Regions from separate parts of the Pseudarthrobacter sp. ATCC 49987 genome, predicted to be linked through region 1. Evidence: predicted binding sites of a transcription regulator. Region 1 holds the regulator's gene; the other holds the start of a gene.
What was found. Region 1 encodes HrcA, which represses chaperone genes, less so after heat shock. Its sites were predicted from a motif close to TTNGCACTCGNNNNNNNCGAGTGCNAA; they were not measured.
Positions count from the first base shown of each region.

Region 2: a site for HrcA is predicted at 3,715-3,741, ahead of groES (co-chaperone GroES). Genes of this name have one in related genera too.

Region 1 covers NZ_JAABNS010000001.1:1,634,558-1,644,495, reverse strand. Annotated here, with positions in the region: gene GXK59_RS07840 (PhoH family protein) at 1-855, opposite strand, end outside; gene GXK59_RS07835 (GerMN domain-containing protein) at 1,450-2,382, shown strand; gene GXK59_RS07830 (16S rRNA (uracil(1498)-N(3))-methyltransferase) at 2,486-3,280, opposite strand; gene dnaJ (molecular chaperone DnaJ) at 3,283-4,410, opposite strand; gene hrcA (heat-inducible transcriptional repressor HrcA) at 4,517-5,530, opposite strand; gene GXK59_RS07815 (DUF3097 family protein) at 5,761-6,609, shown strand; gene GXK59_RS07810 (DUF4870 domain-containing protein) at 6,754-7,173, shown strand; gene hemW (radical SAM family heme chaperone HemW) at 7,237-8,475, opposite strand; gene lepA (translation elongation factor 4) at 8,521-9,938, opposite strand, start outside.
Region 2 covers NZ_JAABNS010000001.1:726,809-736,810, forward strand. Annotated here, with positions in the region: gene GXK59_RS03485 (glutamate--cysteine ligase) at 1-837, opposite strand, end outside; gene GXK59_RS03490 (shikimate 5-dehydrogenase) at 1,065-1,904, shown strand; gene GXK59_RS03495 (class I SAM-dependent methyltransferase) at 1,937-3,190, opposite strand; gene GXK59_RS03500 (hypothetical protein) at 3,248-3,679, shown strand; gene groES (co-chaperone GroES) at 3,898-4,194, shown strand; gene groL (chaperonin GroEL) at 4,272-5,882, shown strand; gene GXK59_RS03515 (DUF389 domain-containing protein) at 6,006-6,974, opposite strand; gene GXK59_RS03520 (acyltransferase family protein) at 7,138-9,198, shown strand; gene guaB (IMP dehydrogenase) at 9,378-10,002, shown strand, end outside.

The sequences.
Region 1 (9,938 bases):
GACCACCATCTTGGAGCCGAAGCCCAACCGGGTGAGGAACATCTTCATCTGCTCCGGAGTCGTGTTCTGCGCCTCGTCCAGGATGATGAAGGCATCGTTGAGCGTGCGTCCGCGCATGTAGGCGAGCGGGGCGACCTCGATGGTGCCGGCCGCAATCAGCCGCGGAATGGATTCGGGGTCCATCATTTCGTGCAGGGCGTCGTACAGCGGGCGCAGGTAGGGGTCGATCTTGTCGCTGAGCGTGCCGGGCAGGAACCCCAGCCGCTCGCCCGCCTCGACGGCGGGACGGGTCAGGATGATCCGCGTGACTTCCTTCTGCTGCAGCGCCTGGACGGCTTTGGCCATCGCCAGGTACGTCTTGCCGGTACCGGCCGGTCCGATGCCGAAGATCACGGTGTTGGCGTCAATCGCGTCCACGTAGTTCTTCTGGTTCAGCGTCTTTGGCCGGATCGTCTTGCCGCGGCTCGAGAGTATGTTGTGGGTGAGCACGTCGACCGGGTTCTGCAGGGACTGGGTCCGGAGCATCGACACGAGCTGCTGCAGGACAGCGGGAGTGATGATGGTGCCCCGGGCGACGAGGCCCCGGACCTCGTTGAGCAGGCGCATGATCCGCGGTACGTCGGCGGCAGGTCCGCTGATGGCGAGCTCATTGCCGCGGACGTGGAAGTCGACGGCCGGGAACTGGGTCTCGATGAAGCGCAGGGCCTCGTCGTGACTGCCGAGGGACTGGACCATCTGATCGGAACTGTCGAACAGGACTACCTCCGTCCGCAGCCCTGGTAGGGAGTGGGGGAATTCACCTGCGGAGCGCTCTCCGGCGCTGATCCGGGCCTTGCCGTTCGCTGCTTCAGTCATGGTGTTGGCCCGCGGGCCTCTGGTCCCCTCCAGTTCGGAAATGGTCTGTGCCGTGATCCGGCCCGACGGCGGTGCTCGCCGTCCGCGGCCGGGGCAACGGGTACGTCCATCTTACGCCAGCACGGCGGACCCGGCGCCCGTTCGGATCCGGCGTTGTGCCCGCGCCGGGCCGGTCGGACGACGCCGGATCCACGGCACCCAGCGGGACGCCTGGTGGCCTTCCGGTGCGCGATTTCCTGCCGGACGAGCGCGATGACGTGCCGTCCGAAGTCCATGGCAGCTGACTGGCTTGGGTCCGGCGCACCCGAGGAGTAGGCAAAGAGGACTCTGTCCCAGCCGAAGCCCTCGTGTACCGTGCCGGCCGGCGGTTGGCCTGTCCTGCCTAAGCGGGGATCGGAACGTTAGGTATCAACTTTGTATCAGCCGGATATCGTTCCCGTTGCAGTTCCTGGCCGCTGGCTGAATCCACGGTTTCGCGCCGGGCCCGTGTGCCATGCTGGAAATCGGCCTCCGCCACGTCTTTTCAGCCGGTGAGCGGACAGCAGGACAATCAGTAACCGAGTAGCGAAGGCGGCGGCCATCAGGCAACGCGGGATGGGGCAGACAGCAGCAGGCGGGCGGACACGCCGGGCCGTGCTGCTGGTGGTGCTGCCTGCTGCGCTGGCCCTGTCCGGCTGCGTGGCCACCCCCCAGCCCGGCATCACGGACTCCAGCTCGCCGGCCCAGGCCCTGTCTGCCCAGGCATCCGCGCCGACCACCAGCGCACCGCTGGAAACGTCCCAGGCGTCCAACAAGGCGCCGGTGTACTGGATCGGCCGGAGCAATGACAGCACGTTCCTTTACCGCGAGTTCCGTGATGTCCCGGAACAGGACAACCCCGTCACGCGGGCGCTCCGGGTCATGATGTCCCAGAAGCCCCTCGATCCTGATTTCTTCACTCCCTGGCAGAACCCGAAGAAGCTGGCAAGCTCCATCTCCGGCAAAAACGTCATCACCGTGGACATGTCGGCGGACGCTTTCAACAGCAATGTGGATCCGGCCATGGCCGAGCGGGCGGTGCAGCAGCTCGTCTACACCGCGACGGCGGCCGCTGCCAGCGCGGGGCTGATCGACGCCGGCCAGCAGATCCAGGTGGTGGTGCTGGTGGACGGGCATACCGACTACGTCGCTTTCAACCACGTCCGGCTTGGTTCCCCGACGTCCCGCAGCGCAGGGATGGTCGCCCCGGTGTGGATCATCGATCCCCAGGAAGGGACCTCCATGGCGGACGGTGCGGTCAAGATCTCCGGCCGCAGCACCGCTGCGGGCGGCAAGCTCCGGTGGGAGATTCTGCGTCTCGACGGCAGCGTCGAGACGAAGTACCTGAACGGGACGGTCACGGCCTCAGCCGAGGCAGGCCAATCGGGAGCCTTCAGCCTGTCGGTCAACCTTGGCCCCGGCAGCTATGAGGTCCGGGTGTCCCAGCTTGAGGATGGCAATCCGGCCGAGGACCTGAACGTTGATACCCGCGGGTTCACAGTCAAATAGGGCAACCCTGCCGGATTTGGCATCGGCTGCTCCGTAGCGGCCCTTCTGAACCCTCAGAAGGGCCGTTACGGAGCAGCCGATCGCGTCTTGGGCTGAACCCGGGCTACCAGCGGCCCAGGATGTCGCTGGCGAGGACCGTCGCGGCGGGACCGGCCGTGGATGAGCGCAGCACATGGTGCCCCAGCAGGGCTGTCACCGCGCCGGCGTCGCAGAGCCTGGTGACTTCCCGCGGGCTGATGCCGCCCTCGGGTCCGACGATCAGCAGCACCTCGCGCCCCCCACCCGGGCCGTCGCTGCCCGAGCCGTCGGCCGGGGCCCCGGAGTGGTGCCAGGCCTCCAGCACCTGCCGCAGCGGACGGACGGCGTCCTCATGCAGGATGATGGCGAGGTCCGCGGCGGCCACTGCCGCCTGCAGGCCGGCGCCGTCGACGGCGGGGCGGACTTCCGGGATCCACGCACGGCGTGCCTGCTTGGCCGCCGCCGTGACGACCGACTGCCACTTGGCGTGGGCCTTGGCCGCACGTTCGGCCTTCCAGCGGACAATCGAGCGTTCGGCCTGCCAGGGCACAACGGCGTCGATCCCCAGTTCGGTGGCTGTCTCCGCGGCGAGCTCGTCCCGGTCGCCTTTCGCGAGGGCCTGGACCAGGACCAGCCGGACCTCCGGCAGGGGCTCCTCGGACAGCCCGGAGCATTCCACCGTCAGCTCGCCGGGCGCGACGGCGGACACGGTGCCGGTCAGCCGCTTCCCGGCGCCGTCGGCGATGTCGACGGCCTCCCCCACACCAAGACGCCTTACCGTGACCGCATGGCGGGCCTCGGGTCCGTCAAGGACGAAGGCGGACCCGGGGGCCAGCCCGTCCAGGGTGCCGGGGGCAGTGAAAAAGACCGGGTTACTCACCGCTACAGGTTGCCGAGCCGGTCCCGGAGCTTCGCGAAGACCCCGCCGCTCGCGGCGAGTTTTCCTTCGGTGAACTGTTCGCCGCGCAGCTTCGCGAGCTGGCGGAGCAGATCCTCCTGGGCGGCGTCGAGCTTGGCGGGGGTGTCGACCTGGAGATGGACCTTGAGGTCGCCACGGCCGTAGCCGCGCAGGTGGGTGACGCCGAGTCCGCGGAGCGTGATGACCTCGCCGGACTGGGTGCCGGCCTTCACATCGATCTCCTGCTGGCCGTCGAAGGTGTCGAGGGTGAGCTCGGTGCCGAGTGCGGCGGCCGTCATGGGGATGTTGAGGCTGGCGTGCAGGTCGTCGCCGTCGCGGACGTAGGTGGCGTCGGTGTTGACCCGGATCTCCACGTAGAGGTCGCCTGCGGGGCCGCCGGCGGGGCCTGCCTCACCCTGCCCGGAGAGCTGGATGCGGGTGCCGGTGGCGACGCCGGCGGGGACCTTGACCGTCAGGGTGCGCCGGCTGCGGATGCGGCCCTGGCCAGCGCATTCGTTGCATGGATCATTGATGACGGTACCGAAGCCCTCGCAGGACCCGCAGGGTGCCGTGGTCATGACCTGGCCGAGGATGGAACGCACGGCGCGCTGGACCTGGCCGGAGCCGCCGCAGATGTCGCAGCGTTCCGGGTGGCTGCCCTCGCGGCAGCACGAGCCCTCACAGGTGGGGCACGTGACGGCGGTGTCGACTTCGAGTTTCTTGTTGACGCCGAAGACGGCGTCGCGGAGGTCGATCCGGACGCTGATGAGGGCGTCCTGGCCGCGGCGGACCCGGGACGCCGGTCCGGCCTGGCCGCCGGCGCCGAAGAAGGTCTCGAAGATGTCCTGGAACGCGAAGCCCTGGCCGGAGTAGCTGCCGCCGCCGAAGCCATTGTCGGTGCCGTTCTCGTTGCCGGTGGTGTCGTAGATCCGGCGCTTCTGCGGATCGGACAGCACCTCGTAGGCGTGCGTGACGGCCTTGAAGCGGTCGGAGGCGTCATCCCCGGGGTTCACGTCCGGGTGGAGGTTGCGCGCCAGCTTGCGGTAAGCCTTCTTGATCTCTTCTCCCGTGGCTTCGCGGGAGACTCCAAGAACGTCGTAATGGCTGCTCAAAGTGTGTATCTCTTCCTTTTTGTACTGCCGGTGGGGCACTGCCTGTTGCGGGCAAGAAGTCTATGTCGGCCCTTCGGGCCGGGCGGTTGCGGGTGGACGCGGCCCGTCAGGGGCCGAGAATCCTTGAAAGGTAGCGTGCGACCGCCCGGACGGCGGCCATGGTGGTCGGATAGTCCATCCGGGTGGGACCCAGCACCCCGACTTTCGCCGTCGCGTCCGGTCCGTAGCCGGTGGCCACCACAGAGGCCTCGGCGAGCCCGTCGTAGGGATTTTCCCGGCCGATGCTGACCGTGACGCCCCGTGGGTCTGCGGCCATGTCGCTCAGCAGGCGGAGCATGACCACCTGTTCCTCGAGGGCTTCCAGGACCGGGCCGATGGTCAGCGGGAAGTCGACGTTGGAGCGGGCCAGGTTGGCGGTTCCGGCCATGACCATCCGCTCCTCGCGGCTGCTGGCGGCCAGGGCCTCGAGGCCTCGGGCCAACGCCTGGGCGGCGTTGCGCCGCGCCGGCGGGCAGCTGCCGATCAGGGACTGCAGGGACTGCGGCAGCAGGTTCAGCGGCGTCCCCGTGAGGCTGCCGAGGAAGCGGGTGCGCAGTTCGGACAGGGCCTCGTCCTGAAGGTCCTGCCCCACGTCGATCACCCGTTGTTCCACCTTGCCGGTGTCCGCGATGAGCACGGCGAGCACCTTGCGGGGGGCGAGCAGGACGAATTCGATGTGCCGCACCTCGGCCCGGCTGAGATGCGGGTACTGCACGACGGCGACCTGGTTGGTCAGCTGGGAAAGCAGCCGCACCGTCCGGTCCAGGACGTCGTCGAGGTCGTCGGAGCCTTCCAGCAGGGCCTGGATGGCGCGGCGTTCCGCCGGCGAAAGTGGCTTGACCGCCGAAATCTGGTCCACGAACAGCCGGTAGCCCTTGTCGGTGGGGATGCGGCCGGCGCTGGTGTGTGGAGCCGTGATGAGGCCCTCATCTTCCAGGGCCGCCATGTCATTGCGGATCGTGGCGCTGGACACGCCGAGCTGGTGCCGCTCCACGAGCGCTTTGGAGCCGACGGGTTCCCGCGAATGGACATAGTCCTCCACGATGGCGCGCAGCACTTCGAGTTTGCGCGGTTCGCTCACGCTCCACCTCCTATCGACTGTCCCGCATCCGGTGCCGCCGCCCGCCAGCCGCTCCGGACACGCAGTGTCCGGACACGCAGCGGTTAGCACTCGACATGCCTAAGTGCTAACCAGTCTAATATGAGTCGCCGCTTTGTTAGCATTGAGTTCGCTCCGGGCGTTCCTCCCGGGGCGCGTGTTTTGGGGCACAGCCCGCAGCAGCAAACCGAGCGCAAAGCAGTGTGTATCCGATGTCGTACCAGAACTGGGGCCCCCAGGACCTGTCCGCCCCCGCCAAGGCCCAGCTGCCTGAAGTGCCCGTGGAGCGCGGAATGGTGCTCGAAGATGTGCAGTCCGGTTGGGTGGGTGCCGTCACCCGCGTGGAGAAGTCCGGCGGGATGCATGTGGTGGCCCTTGAAGACCGCCGCGGCAAGTCCCGGTCCTTCCGCCTCGGTTTCGGCTTCCTGCTGGAGGGCCAGCCGATCCGGCTCTTGCCGCCGGCGCCCCGGTCCGCCGCAGCCGCCGCTGGCACCAGAACAGCGTCCGGCTCCGTCCGGGTGGAGGGCCAGCGCGCCCAGGTCGCCAAAGCGAGCCGGATCTGGGTGGAAGGAAAGCACGACGCCGAACTCGTCGAGAAGGTCTGGGGTGACGACCTCCGGGTGGAGGGCATCGTCGTCGAGCCTCTGCACGGCATTGACGACCTCGCCGGCGCGGTGGCGGCTTTCCGGCCCGGACCCGGGCGCCGGCTGGGCGTGCTGGTGGACCACCTGGTGCCCGACTCCAAGGAATCCAGGATCGCCGCGGCTGTGATGGCCTACCCCGGCGCGGCCGGGAACGTCCTGATCGTCGGCCACCCCTACGTGGACGTCTGGCAGGCGATCCGGCCCGCCGTCCTCGGAATCGAGAAGTGGCCGGTGATCCCCCGCGGCGTGGACTGGAAGACCGGGATCCTGACGGCCTTCGGCTGGCCGCACAGCACCAAGGAGGACATCGGCCTGGGCTGGCAGAAGCTTCTCGGCGCGGTCCGCAACTATGCCGATCTTGAGCCCTCCCTGCTGGGCCGGGTGGAAGAGGTCATCGACTTCCTCACCGTTCCCTGACCGGGGTTGCCGGGCGTCCGCGCCAGCGGGCCGATCCGTGATTCCGCGCCCGAGCAAGTATTCTTGGTACGGCGGCTGCGCTCCCGGCGCAGCCCTGGCACCTGCAGTCACCAACGCACCACCCGCAATCCGAAGGACGACACCGTGGCAGATGACGCACGCGAACACAACGGCAACCAGGCCGGCCATGGCCAGCCCCCGTACCATGGCGTTCCCGCAAATGCGCTGCCGCTCACGGCGAACGAGGACCGGCAGTGGGCCACGCTGGCCCACTTCGGCGGCATCCTGGGCTGTGTTCCCTCGCTGCTGATTTACCTGATCTTCAAGGACCGCGGCCCGTTCACGGCGCAGGAGTCCAAGGAAGCCCTCAACTTCACGCTGCCCCCCACGGTTGCTGCCGTGCTGTGCAACCTGCTGGTCTTCGTGCCAGTGGTGGGCAACATCTTCGCCGTTCTAGCCACGGTCATCTGGATTGCCGTGACGTGCTTCTCGGTCGCGGCCGGCATCCACGTCAACCGCGGCCAGCCGCACCGCTACGAGTTCAACCTCCGCTGGATCAAGTAGCGCGGCAGCTCCTGCCCTGAGCTGCCCTGCCGGGGCCGGGTCACGTCAGTCCGGCAGGCGGGGTCAGTCCGGCAGGATCCTGCGGACCACGGCGTCCGCGAGCAGCCGGCCCTTGAGCGTCAGGACGAGGGTGCCGCGGAAGGCCGCCACGGGGTCAACGAGGCCGTCCGCGATGAGTCCGGCGACGGCGTGCCGTCCGGTGTCCCCCAGTCCGCCCAGGCTGGCTATTTCCAGCCCCGAGTTCAGCCGGGCTTCGAGCATGACGCGCTCGACGTTCCGGGTCCCGGAGTCAAGGGTCTCCCGGCCGGCGGCAGGCGAGAGCCCGGAACCCAGGCGGTTGGCATAGGCGGTGGGGTGCTTGACGTTCCACCAGCGCACGCCGCCCACGTGGGAGTGGGCGCCGGGGCCGATCCCCCACCAGTCGTCGCCCCGCCAGTAGGCGAGGTTGTGGCGGCAGGCCTGCTCCGGGCTGCGGGACCAGTTGCTGACCTCGTACCAGGACAGCCCCGCGGCGGAGATGAGTCCGTCGGCGAGTTCGTATTTGGCCGCGTGGTCGTCGTCGTCGATTCCCGGCACCTCGCCGCGGCGGATCTGCGCGGCAAGCTTGGTGCCTTCCTCGACGATCAGCGCATAGGCGCTGATGTGGTCTGGTTGGTACGACAGGGCAGTCTCCAGCGAGTAGCGCCAGTCCGCCAGCGACTCCCCCGGCGTTCCGTAGATCAGGTCGAGGCTGACGTCGAGGCCGGCCTCCCTGGCCCACCCGACGGCCTGGGGCACCCGGCTGGGGGTGTGGGTGCGGTCCAGCACCTTGAGGACATGCGGCACCGCCGACTGCATGCCGAAGGACACCCTGGTGAAACCGGCGTCGGCGAGCAGCTGCAGGGATTCGGGCGTGACCGAGTCCGGGTTCGCCTCCGTGGTGACCTCGGCGCCCGGCTCGAGGCCCCACGCTCCGATGGCGGTGGTGAGAATGCGGGCCAGGTCCTCAGCCGGGAGCAGAGTGGGTGTTCCGCCGCCGAAAAAGACCGTGCTGAGCGGGCGTGCCGGCAGGCCGCTGTTCGTCAGGACCGCCGCTGCGAAGCCTACTTCGGCGATGGCGGTGCCGGCGTAGGCGTCCTGCGAGGCCCCGCCGCCAAGCTCCGTGGCGGTGTAGGTGTTGAAATCGCAGTAGCCGCAGCGCACGGCACAGAACGGGATATGCACGTACAGCCCAAAGGCGCGGGCCGCGGCGCCCTCCAGCGCCTGGCCGGGCAGCAGTCCGTCCGGCGGCGCCGGGTCGCCCAGCGGCAGGGCGCTAGGCACCGGCCGGGCCCGCCTGGAGAACAGCAACAGTCATTTCCGGCACCGTTACTTCTTGGCCTTGTCCTTGGATTCGTCCGTGGTGAGGGCGGCGATGAAGGCTTCCTGCGGGACCTCGACGCGTCCCACCATCTTCATGCGCTTCTTGCCTTCCTTCTGCTTCTCCAGCAGTTTGCGCTTCCGGGTGATGTCACCGCCGTAGCACTTGGCCAGGACATCCTTGCGGATGGCCCGGATGCTCTCGCGGGCGATGATCCGGGAGCCGATGGCCGCCTGGATGGGGACCTCGAACTGCTGGCGGGGAATCAGTTCGCGCAGCTTGCCCGTCATCATCACACCGTAGGCGTAGGCCTTGTCCCGGTGGGTGATGGCAGAGAAGGCATCCACCTGCTCGCCCTGGAGCATGATGTCCACCTTGACCAGGTCGGCCACCTGCTCGCCGTCGGCCTTCCAGTCCAGCGAGCCGTAGCCGCGGGTCTTGGATTTGAGGATGTCGAAGAAGTCGAAGACGATTTCGGCCAGCGGCAGGCGGTACCGGATTTCCACCCGGTCCTCCGAGAGATAGTCCATGCCGCCCATGACGCCGCGCCGGCTTTGGCACAGCTCCATGATGGCGCCGACAAACTCGTTCGGCGCAAGGATGGTGGCGGAGACCATCGGCTCGCGGACCTCAGCGATTTTGCCGCTTGGGTATTCGCTGGGGTTCGTGACGTGGACGACCTTCTTGTCCTCCAGCGTCACCTCGTATTCCACGTTCGGGGCGGTGGAGATCAGGTCCAGGTTGTATTCGCGTTCGAGCCGCTCACGGGTGATTTCCAGGTGCAGCAGGCCCAGGAATCCGACCCGGAAGCCGAAGCCCAGCGCCGCGGACGTCTCGGGCTCATAGACCAGCGCAGCGTCGTTGAGCATCAGTTTCTCGAGTGCATCGCGGAGCACCGGATAGTCCGTGCCGTCCAGGGGATACAGGCCGGAGAACACCATCGGCTTGGCATCGGCATAGCCGGGGAGGGATTCCGTGGCGGGCTTGGCCAGGTTGGTGACGGTGTCGCCCACCTTGGACAGGCGGACGTCCTTGACACCGGTGATGAGGTAGCCCACTTCGCCGACGCCGAGGCCCTTGGAGGGGGTGGGCTCCGGGGAGCTGACACCGATCTCGAGGAGTTCGTGCGTGGCACGGGTGGACATCATCTGGATGCGTTCGCGGGGGTGCAGCATGCCGTCGACCACGCGGACGTAGGTGACCACACCGCGGTAGGTGTCGTAGACGGAGTCGAAGATCATGGCCCGGGCGGGCGCGTTGGGGTCGCCCACGGGGGCCGGCAGGTCGCGGACGATCTTGTCCAGCAGAACCTCGACGCCCATGCCGGTCTTGCCGGAGACGCGGAGCACGTCGTCGGGGTCGCCGCCGATCAGGTTGGCGAGTTCCGCGGCGTACTTTTCGGGCTGGGCGGCCGGGAGGTCGATTT
Region 2 (10,002 bases), 910 kb from region 1:
GGTGCCGCCGTTGTCCAGCGTCGTGGAGAACTCGTCGACGAGGCACTGGGTCAGGGCGGCGATGGCGCCGACTTCCTCGAGCGTGGCCAGACCGTCGCAGATGCGCATCTCGATGGTGCCGAAATGCGGGACGGGCCGGATGTCCCAGCGGATTTCGGAGAGTGAATCGATCACGCCGGTGGTGAACATGTCCTGGGCGTAGGACTCGAAGTCCTCCCAGGTGGCGAACTGGAACGGGAGGCCGGCGGTGGGCAGTTGCTGGAACATCAGGGCCCGCTGGGAGGCGTAACCGGTGTCCTCGCCGCCCCAGAACGGGCTGGAGGCGGAGAGCGCCTGGAAGTGCGGGAAATAGTCCACCAGGCCGTCCAGCACGGGAAGGACCTTGTCCCGGCTGTCCAGGCCGACATGCACGTGGACGCCGTAGATCACCATCTGGCGGCCCCACCACTGGGTGCGGTCAATGAGCTTGGCGTAACGCTCCTTGTCCGTCACTGGCTGCAGCTGCGGGGGGCTGAAGGGGTGGCTGCCGGCGCAGAAGATTTCGACGCCCATCGGATCGGTGACGTCACGGACGGCGGCGAGGGAGCTGCTCAGGTCCGCTTTCGCTTCCGCCACGGTGTTGCAGATCCCGGTGACCAGCTCCACCGTGTTCAACAGCAACTCCTGCTTGATGTGCGGGTGCTCGTCGTCCTCGTTCAGCTCGGGATGCCTCGCAGCGACACCGCGGAGGACCTCTTTGGCCACGGAGGCCAGTTCCCCGGTTTCCGCATCCACGAGGGCGAGTTCCCATTCCACACCAAGAGTTGATTGCCTGGATGAAGCGAAATCAATCTTCATGTGGTCCCTTCATTGTTTGGCTGTCCGTTTCCTGCCGGCGGCCAGCGTCATGGGCGGATTTGCCGGACAGTTGGCGGGGCAACGGTGGCTCAAGTCTAGTGCAGGAGCGGCATCGGCCCGGCGGAAGGATTGCTGCAAGAACGTGAAAGTGTTCACAAAAGTACCCGGGATCGCGGCGCTGCGCGGGGGCGCCCGCCGTCGCGGCCGGCCTGGCGTTTAATGGAGGGGTGCCCATCCTGAATAAAGACATGACCCTGTGCATCTCGCTCTCGGCCCGGCCGAGCAACAACGGGACGCGCTTCCATAACCACCTGTACGAACAACTTGGCCTGAACTGGATCTACAAGGCCTTCGCCCCCACGGACCTTGCCCAGGCTATCGCAGGCGTGCGTGGCCTGGGAATCCGCGGCTGCGCCGTGTCCATGCCCTACAAGGAAGACGTCATTGCGCTTGTGGATGTGATGGACCCGTCCGCGAAAGCCATCGACTCGGTCAACACAATCGTCAACGACGGCGGCACGCTCACCGCGTACAACACCGACTACACGGCGATCGAGCAGTTGCTGCAGCGCAACGCCGTGCCGACTGACTACTCGGTGCTGCTGAAGGGTGCCGGCGGTATGGCCAAGGCCACCGCCGCTGCCCTGCGCGATGCCGGGTTCCGGAACGTCACCGTGGTCGCTCGCAACGAGGAGGCGGGACGGGCGCTCGCCGGGCTCTACGGTTTCGCCTGGCGCGCCGACGTCGATTCATCCGGCGCGGTGGCGGCCGACATGCTCATCAACGTGACGCCTATTGGTATGGCAGGGGGTACGGCAGGCAGCCCCGACGCCGGCTCGCTGTCCTTCCCGCAGCAGGCCATCGACGCCGCAAAGGTGGTCTTCGACGTCGTCGCGTTGCCGGCCGAGACCCCACTCATCAAGGCCGCACGCGCGGCCGGCAAAGCCGTCATCACCGGCGCGGAGGTGGCGACCATCCAGGCGCTGGAGCAGTTTGTGCTCTACACGGGGATCCGGCCCACGGACGAGCAGGTCCGGGCAGCCGAGGAGTTTATGCGCGCCCAGTAGCGCACTGCGGCTCCGGGCCAGGGAAACCAGCCCTAGACCGGCGCCACCGAAATGGCCACCCGCTCGTCCCCGATCCGGGTGAGGACCAGGGTGGCCGTTTCTTTGCCGACGCCTTTCCCTCCGGTCTTCCCGCCCGTTTTCCCTCCGGTCTTCCCTCCCGGGAGGAGCTGTTTGCGCAGCTCCTCCGGGGTGACGGAAGTGCCGCGCTTCTTGATATCCAGCACGCCGATGCCCTGGTCCTTGACCCACGCCTTGAGGGCCTTGACGTTGTAGGGCATCACATCCAGGACCTTGTAGGCCCGGGCGAAGGGGGTGTCCCGCAGTTCCGGGGCGCAGATGTAGGCGATGTGCTCGTCCACGAGGTGCCCGCCCAGCTGCAGGGCGACGTCGGCCACGAGTCCGGCGCGGATGACGGCGCCGTCGGGCTCGTAGAGGTACCCCTCCACCGGGCCCACCGGGGCGGCCGGGCCGCCGTCGAAGTCCTCGGCGCTGGTGAGCTCCGCTGCGCCCGCGGGCCCGAGCAGGAGGGCCGCGCGCCGGATCCCGGGCCGCCGGACAGCGTTGAACCACAGCGCCACTTCGGTGACGTCCCCGCCCACCGACACCCACTGGGCTTCGCAATCCCCGGGCACTGAGTCGTGCGGCATGCCCGGGCCCATCTTGACGCCCACGGCGAGCCCGGCGCCGGCCAGGGACTCGACGAAGGACAGCGGCGGGGAAAAGTCCTCCGGGTCCCAGAGCCGCTTCGTGCCCGAGGTGGAGGTGGTGCGGCGCGCCGGGTCCAGCCAGACGCCGTCGATTCCGTCGAGGGAAACCGTCGTGGCATCGGAATGGACCACCGTGGCGTTCCGGAACGGGATCAGGTTCATCGTGGCGCAGGCCGCCGTCGTCTCGTCCCTTTCCACGGCCGTGACCGTGATGTCCAGCGAGGCGAGTGCCATGGCATCGGCGCCGAGGCCGCAGCCGAGATCCGCCACATGCTGCGCGCCGGCCTCCGCGAAACGCTGCGCGTGCCGGGCCGCCACGGTGAGCCGGGTGGCCTGTTCCAGGCCCGCCTGGGTGAAGATCATCTGCCGGGCGAACTCGCCGAACTTGGCCTCGGCCCTGGTCCGCAGCCGGGACTGGGTGAGTACGGCGGAGACGAGTTCGGGGGAGTGGCCGGCCTTCCGGAGGGAGGCGTTGAGGCGGAGCGCCTCCTCCTCCCGGTACGGGCCGAGCGACGCCAGCAACTCCCAGCCCTCGGGGTTCAGCAGCGGTGCGATCTGGTCCTGCGGTGCGTCAGCCATGGGATCAAGCCTAGTTCAGCGCGTCGTGGGGGCCTTGCGCCCGATAGGCTTGACGGCATGGACGACAGCGGCACAGCAGACAGCGGCACGGATGCAGGATACCCGGAAGGCGACGCCGCCCGGCCGGATGCCGACGGCGGCCGTCCCGCCCGCCACGGACTCGCCCGCTATGCCCGCCCGGCGCTGGTCGCGGGCATTGCCATCGCCGTCGTGTGCGCGGCGCTGCTGGTCATCATCTTCTTCCTGGACTCCTTCAACGCCACCGTGTATTCCGTCGGCGGCAAGGACGTCACCGATGCCACCGACGAGGCCAAGGCCATCCGCGAGAACTACGCTGCGGTCCGCGCCGGCGGCATTGCCTTCCTGGTCACCGGCGCTGCCCTTGCAGCGGCGGGCGGACTCGTGCTGTACCGGCACCGGAACGACCCCGGAGCCCGCGGCGAGGACAACGGCGAGGACGTGGACTTCGAGGACCTCGGCGGACAGTAGCCAGCCGCGGTGCAGCGTTCACCCATGACGAATTTCTGGCACTCGCCTTGACCGAGTGCTAACTCCTTACATAGAGTCGTCATTAGCACTCTCCCTAGGCGGGTGCTAACACCTGAAGCTTTATCAGCCAGGCTGCTGCCGGCACCGCGACGACGGTCTGTATGCCTTGGCCCCACAGCTTTAATGTCCACGAATTTGCTGACGAAAAGGAGAGGTCATTGTCGGTCTCTATTAAGCCTCTTGAGGATCGTATTGTTGTCCGCCCGCTCGAAGCCGAGCAGACCACGGCTTCCGGCCTGGTTATCCCGGACTCCGCGCAGGAAAAGCCGCAGGAAGGCGAAGTTGTTGCAGTAGGCCCCGGCCGCTTTGACGACAACGGCAACCGCGTTCCGATCGACGTCACCGTCGGCGACGTTGTTATCTACTCCAAGTACGGCGGAACTGAAGTCAAGACCGGCGGCACCGAGTACCTCGTGCTCTCCGCCCGCGACGTTCTGGCGATCGTCGTAAAGTAACTCTCTTGGACCCCGCGCCGCAGATCCTTTTCAGACGGGTCAGCTGCGCGGGGTTCTGTCTTTGAAAGGACAAAACCATGGCAAAGCAGCTTGCGTTTAACGACGCTGCCCGCCGGTCGCTTGAAGCCGGCATCGATAAGCTCGCCAACACGGTCAAGGTGACGCTTGGCCCCCGCGGCCGCAACGTCGTGCTGGACAAGAAGTGGGGCGCCCCCACGATCACCAACGATGGTGTCACCATCGCCCGCGAAGTCGAACTCGACGATCCCTACGAAAACCTTGGCGCGCAGCTTGCCAAGGAGGTCGCCACCAAGACCAACGATGTTGCCGGTGACGGCACCACCACGGCTACCGTCCTGGCTCAGGCGCTGGTCAAGGAAGGCCTCCGCAACGTGGCGGCAGGTGCAGCCCCGGGCGAAATCAAGCGCGGCATCGAGGTCTCTGTTGAGGCCGTCGCAGCCCGGCTGCTCGAAAACGCCCGTCCGGTCGCCGGCGACCAGGTCGCCAACGTCGCAGCCATCTCCGCGCAGAGCGACGAGATCGGCGAGCTTCTGGCCGAGGCCTTCGGCAAAGTCGGCAAGGATGGTGTGATCACCATTGAGGAATCCTCCACCACGCAGACCGAACTGGTCCTCACCGAGGGCATGCAGTTCGACAAGGGCTACCTGTCCCCGTACTTCGTCACCGACGCGGAACGCCAGGAAGCAGTGCTCGAAGACGCACTGATCCTGATCAACCAGGGCAAGATTTCCTCGGTCCAGGACTTCCTGCCGCTGCTGGAAAAGGCGCTGCAGAGCTCCAAGCCGCTCTTCATCATCGCCGAGGACGTCGAGGGCGAGGCACTGTCCACGCTCATCGTCAACCGCATCCGTGGCACCCTGAACGTTGTCGCCGTCAAGGCACCGGGCTTCGGCGACCGCCGCAAGGCCATGCTGCAGGACATCGCCACCCTCACGGGCGCACAGGTTGTCTCGCCGGAACTGGGCCTCAGCCTGGACACGGTCGGCCTTGAGGTGCTCGGTACCGCCCGGCGCATCACGGTCACCAAGGACAACACCACCATCGTTGACGGCGCCGGTTCGGCAGAGGACGTTGCAGCCCGGGTTTCCCAGCTGCGCGCCGAGCTGACCCGCACCGATTCCGACTGGGACAAGGAAAAGCTGCAGGAACGCCTGGCCAAGCTGGCCGGCGGCATCGGCGTGATCAAGGTCGGCGCAGCCACCGAGGTCGAGCTCAAGGAAAAGAAGCACCGCATCGAGGACGCCGTGTCCTCGACCCGCGCTGCCCTTGAAGAAGGCATCGTCGCCGGCGGTGGCGCCGCCCTCATCCACGCCCTCAAGGCGCTCGACGAGGACCCCGCCGTCAAGGCCCTCGAAGGTGACGCGGCTGCTGCTGTCGGCATCGTCCGCCGGGCACTGACCCAGCCGCTGCGCTGGATCGCCCAGAACGCAGGCTTCGACGGCTACGTCGTCGTCGCCAAGGTGGCCGAATCCGCCAACAACCAGGGCTTCAACGCCAAGACCGGCGAATACGAAGACCTGATCGCTGCCGGCGTCATCGACCCCGTAAAGGTGACGCGCGCGGCCCTCCGCAACGCGGCTTCCATCGCGGCGCTGGTGCTCACCACGGAAACCCTCGTGGTCGAAAAGCCTGTCGACGAAGACCAGCACGCAGGCCACCAGCACTAAGGTTCACGGCGGCGCCTACGCGGGTGCCGAAGCTACACCAGGACCAGCACAATAAAAGACCGGACCAGCACCAGCTGGTCCGGTCTTTTATTGTTCGCCCCCCGCTGGCCCCTTCGGCGTGGATCAGCCCCCGGACCGTGTGGCCTTCCGCCGCAGCCGCAGTGCGGCGCCCCGCGGAGGGCGCTTGGTGACGAGCCGGTAGAAGATCAGCACGGCAACCGCGGCGGCCACGATTCCCACGAGGTTCAGCCCCAGCTGAAGGGCCGAACCGGCCGCCTTCTGGTATTCGCCCAGGACCAGCGCCACAGCTACGAACCCCGCGGCCGGGACCGTCGTCACGGAGATGAACACCCCGATCAGCGCAGCAGACCGCCGGCTGATCACGGACAGCATCCCCGCGGTCCCGGCCAGCACGGCAACGATGAGCGAATAGGGGCCGGGGTGGTAAATGAAATCCACGGCGGATCCGCGGTCGAGCACGTCGGCCGGAAAGAGGCCCAGCGGCACGGAGAGCCACGCGGTGAGGGCAGCCGCCAGCATGGCCACCGGGAAACCGATGCCAAGCGCCAGCGCCGCGCTGCGTCCCAGCGGCCATTGCCGCCGCACAAGTGCCACCGCCAATGCCGCCAGGGGACCGAATTCCGGGCCTACCGCCATCGCCCCGACAATGGCGATGGTTGAATCCGTGACGATCCCGATGGCCGCCAGCTGGGTCGCAAGGATCAGGAACGCCAGATAGCTCCATGTGAGCCGCGAGTCTTCGCCTGTCTGCCGGGACACCTCGTCCCAGATCACGGTGTCCGCGCCTTCGCCGGGGGCGTCGGCAGTGGCCTTGTCCGCCCGGTCCGAGAGCACCAACTCGGGCGTGGTGACCGAGATCGACCCCAGCTCCTGGACATTCAGGGCGTGGAGTTTCTCCACGAGCCGCTCCACCGACTCCCGCGCCAGCAGGACGTGGAGGATGTCCCCGGGAGGAAGGACGGAAGCACCACGCTGGCGGGAAACTTCCGCGACGCCCAGCTCGCCCGTGCAGCAGTCCATGACGGCGGCGGACAGCTCGTCCGGGACACAAATGCGCAACTGTGCGATCACGACGGGGGCCTCCTCTGCTCGTTACAGGGTAGCCTCCGGGACGGCAGAAGACCCGCGGCCAAGCCTTTGTGTGGGGCGGTGATTGGCCAGAGAAATTACGGCTCGGTAACATTGACGTTTTGGAATCCGCCTGAAGGGGCTCTTTGTGTCGAACGAGCGAACCATAGCCAGCCCGCAGCCAGCGGACGCGGGTTCTCCAAGGCGCACAAAACAAGGCTACCGGCCCGAAGTCCAGGGCCTGCGCGCCCTCGCGGTCCTGATGGTGGTCACGTACCACGTGTGGCTCGGGCGGGTCTCGGGCGGGGTGGATATCTTCCTGCTGATTTCGGCGTTCCTGATGACCCTCAGCTTCGCCCGCAAGGTCGAGGGCGGGAAGCCCCTGCGTCTGGCAAACCACTGGCTCCACTTGCTCAAGCGGCTGCTGCCCGCCGTCGTCGTGGTCGTCCTGGGCGTCCTGGTGGGCACCCGGGTGATCCTCCCCGAGAACCGCTGGCCGGACGTGCTGGACCAGTCCTGGGCCTCCCTGCTGTACCGGCAGAACTGGCTCCTGGCGGACTCCGCCGTCGACTACTACGCACAGGACCATTCCGGCGCCAGCCCGCTGCAGCACTTCTGGTCGCTGTCCATCCAAGGCCAGGTGTTCCTGCTCTGGCCGCTCGTGTTTGCCGGCGCCGCCCTGCTGCTGCGCTTCCTGCGGCGCACCCCCTGGGGCAGCCGGGTGAGCTACGCCGCCCTCCTGGCCGCGGCGTTCGGCGCGATCTTCGTTGCGTCGCTCCTTTTTTCCATCGAACAGACGGCCACCAACCAGTCCTACGCCTACTTCGACACCCGCACCCGTCTCTGGGAGTTCGCGCTAGGCTCGCTGCTGGCCCTTGCGCTGCCGCACCTCAAGCCCGGCAAAATGCTGCGGGTAGTCCTCGGCTGGGCCGGCCTCGCCGCGATGCTCTCCTGCGGCCTCCTGCTCACCGTGGACCGCTCCTTCCCGGGCTTCATTGCGCTGTGGCCGACGCTGGCCGCGGCCGCCATCATCGTGGCCGGACAAAGCGGCAGCCGCTTCGGCGTGGACCGTTTCCTGAGCTGGAAGCCGCTGGTGGCCCTCGGGGACAACTCGTACGCCCTGTACCTCTGGCACTGGCCGCTGCTGGTGCTGGCGCTCGCCGGGACGGGCATCGCCGCGCCGAACCTCGTCCAGGGCCTGGCGATCGTGGCCGCCTCGATCGTGCTGGCCGTGCTGACCACAAGGTTCGTGGAGAAGCCGTTGCGCGAGTGGCACTGGCCGCAGCGCCGCGGCTGGCGCACCGCCGTCGTGATTGCAGCGTGCGGCGCGCTGCTGGCGGGTCCGGTGGCCGTGTGGCAGAGCAGGATCATGGCAGACGAGGCCGTCGCCGCGGCGCAGCCGAAGGAATTGACCCCAGGCGCGGCCGCCCTGGCGCCCGAGAATGCGGGCAAGCCGACGCCTGAGGCGAAGATCATCCCGGCTCCGGTCGCCATGAAGAACGAGTGGGCTGACATCGACGGCCTGTGCACGGAGGACAACGTCCCCAGCGACCCGCTGCTCGCCGGTTGCCTGCAGAACAGCCGCCCGGACACCGTCACCAAGCGCATTGTGGTGCTCGGTGATTCCCACGCCCAGCAGTACATGGCGGCGCTCGGCCCGATCGCCCGAAGCCACGGCTGGGAAGTCGTCGCGCTCCTGAAAGGCAACTGCCGTTTCGGCGGCGAGTCCGCGGACCGGGATGCGGAGTGCAACGCCTTCAACGCAGCCAGCGCCCAGTACGTCCTGGACCACAAACCCGACGCGGTCTTCACGGTCGCCTCGCTCACCCACAAAGACGCACCCTTCGAAACCGAGGTGCCCCGCTACCTGGAAGGCATCAAACCCTTCACCGACGCCGGCATGGACGTGGTGGGCATCCGCGACAACCCGCGTTTCAACATGAACATGCCCGAATGTGTCCAGAAGAACGGACCAGACGCCCCGAAGTGCAGGGTGCCGCTGCAGGAGTCCCTGGCCGATTCCTCGCCCCTGGACGCGTACCGGGGGAGGGTGCCGGGACTGCACCTGATGGACCTGAGCGACTTCATCTGCGCCGACGGAATCTGCCCGGCCGTCGTCGGGAATGTGTACGTCTACAAGGACGACAACCACCTGACCAAGACCTATGTCCAGAGCATGATCCCCATGTTCGAAGACCGGCTGCTGGCGGCCACCGGCTGGACGTGACGCGGCGGCGCCGCATGGCCGGTGCCGTTGCTCACATTACTGCCCCGGAATATGGGGATCGCCGCCGAGGTTCTAGTATTTATTCAACACTTCTGCACAGGCCATGCCCGTAATGACGGGCTGGTCATCTGTTGCAACCCCTACCCGTGAAACCCGTAACCAAGGTAAGAGGCGCACTCATGACCCAGCCCGAACACAATCCCTTCGGCTTCATCGGACTGACGTACGACGACGTCCTGCTGCTGCCCGGCCACACGGACGTCATCCCGTCCGAGGCAGACACTTCCTCCCGGATCTCCAAGCGCATCACCGTGAACACGCCGTTGCTCTCCGCCGCGATGGACACCGTGACCGAGTCGCGGATGGCGATCGCCATGGCCCGCCAGGGTGGCCTCGGCGTCGTGCACCGCAACCTCTCCATCGAAGACCAGGCCGACCAGGTGGACCGGGTCAAGCGCAGCGAATCCGGCATGATCACCAACCCGCTGACCATCGGACCGGAAGCGACGCTCGCCGAGCTGGATGAAATCTGCTCGCATTACCGCGTCTCCGGCCTGCCCGTCGTGGACGAGGGCATGAGGCTGCTGGGCATCGTCACGAACCGCGACACCCGTTTTGTGCCGGAAGCAGACTTCCCGATCCGCCTGGTCAGCGATGTTATGACCAAGATGCCCCTCGTCACGGGGCACGTCGGCATCAGCCGCGAGGAAGCCTCGCACAAGCTCGCGACCAACAAGATCGAAAAGCTCCCGCTCGTTGACGAGCAGGGCCGGCTCAAGGGCCTCATCACCACCAAGGACTTCA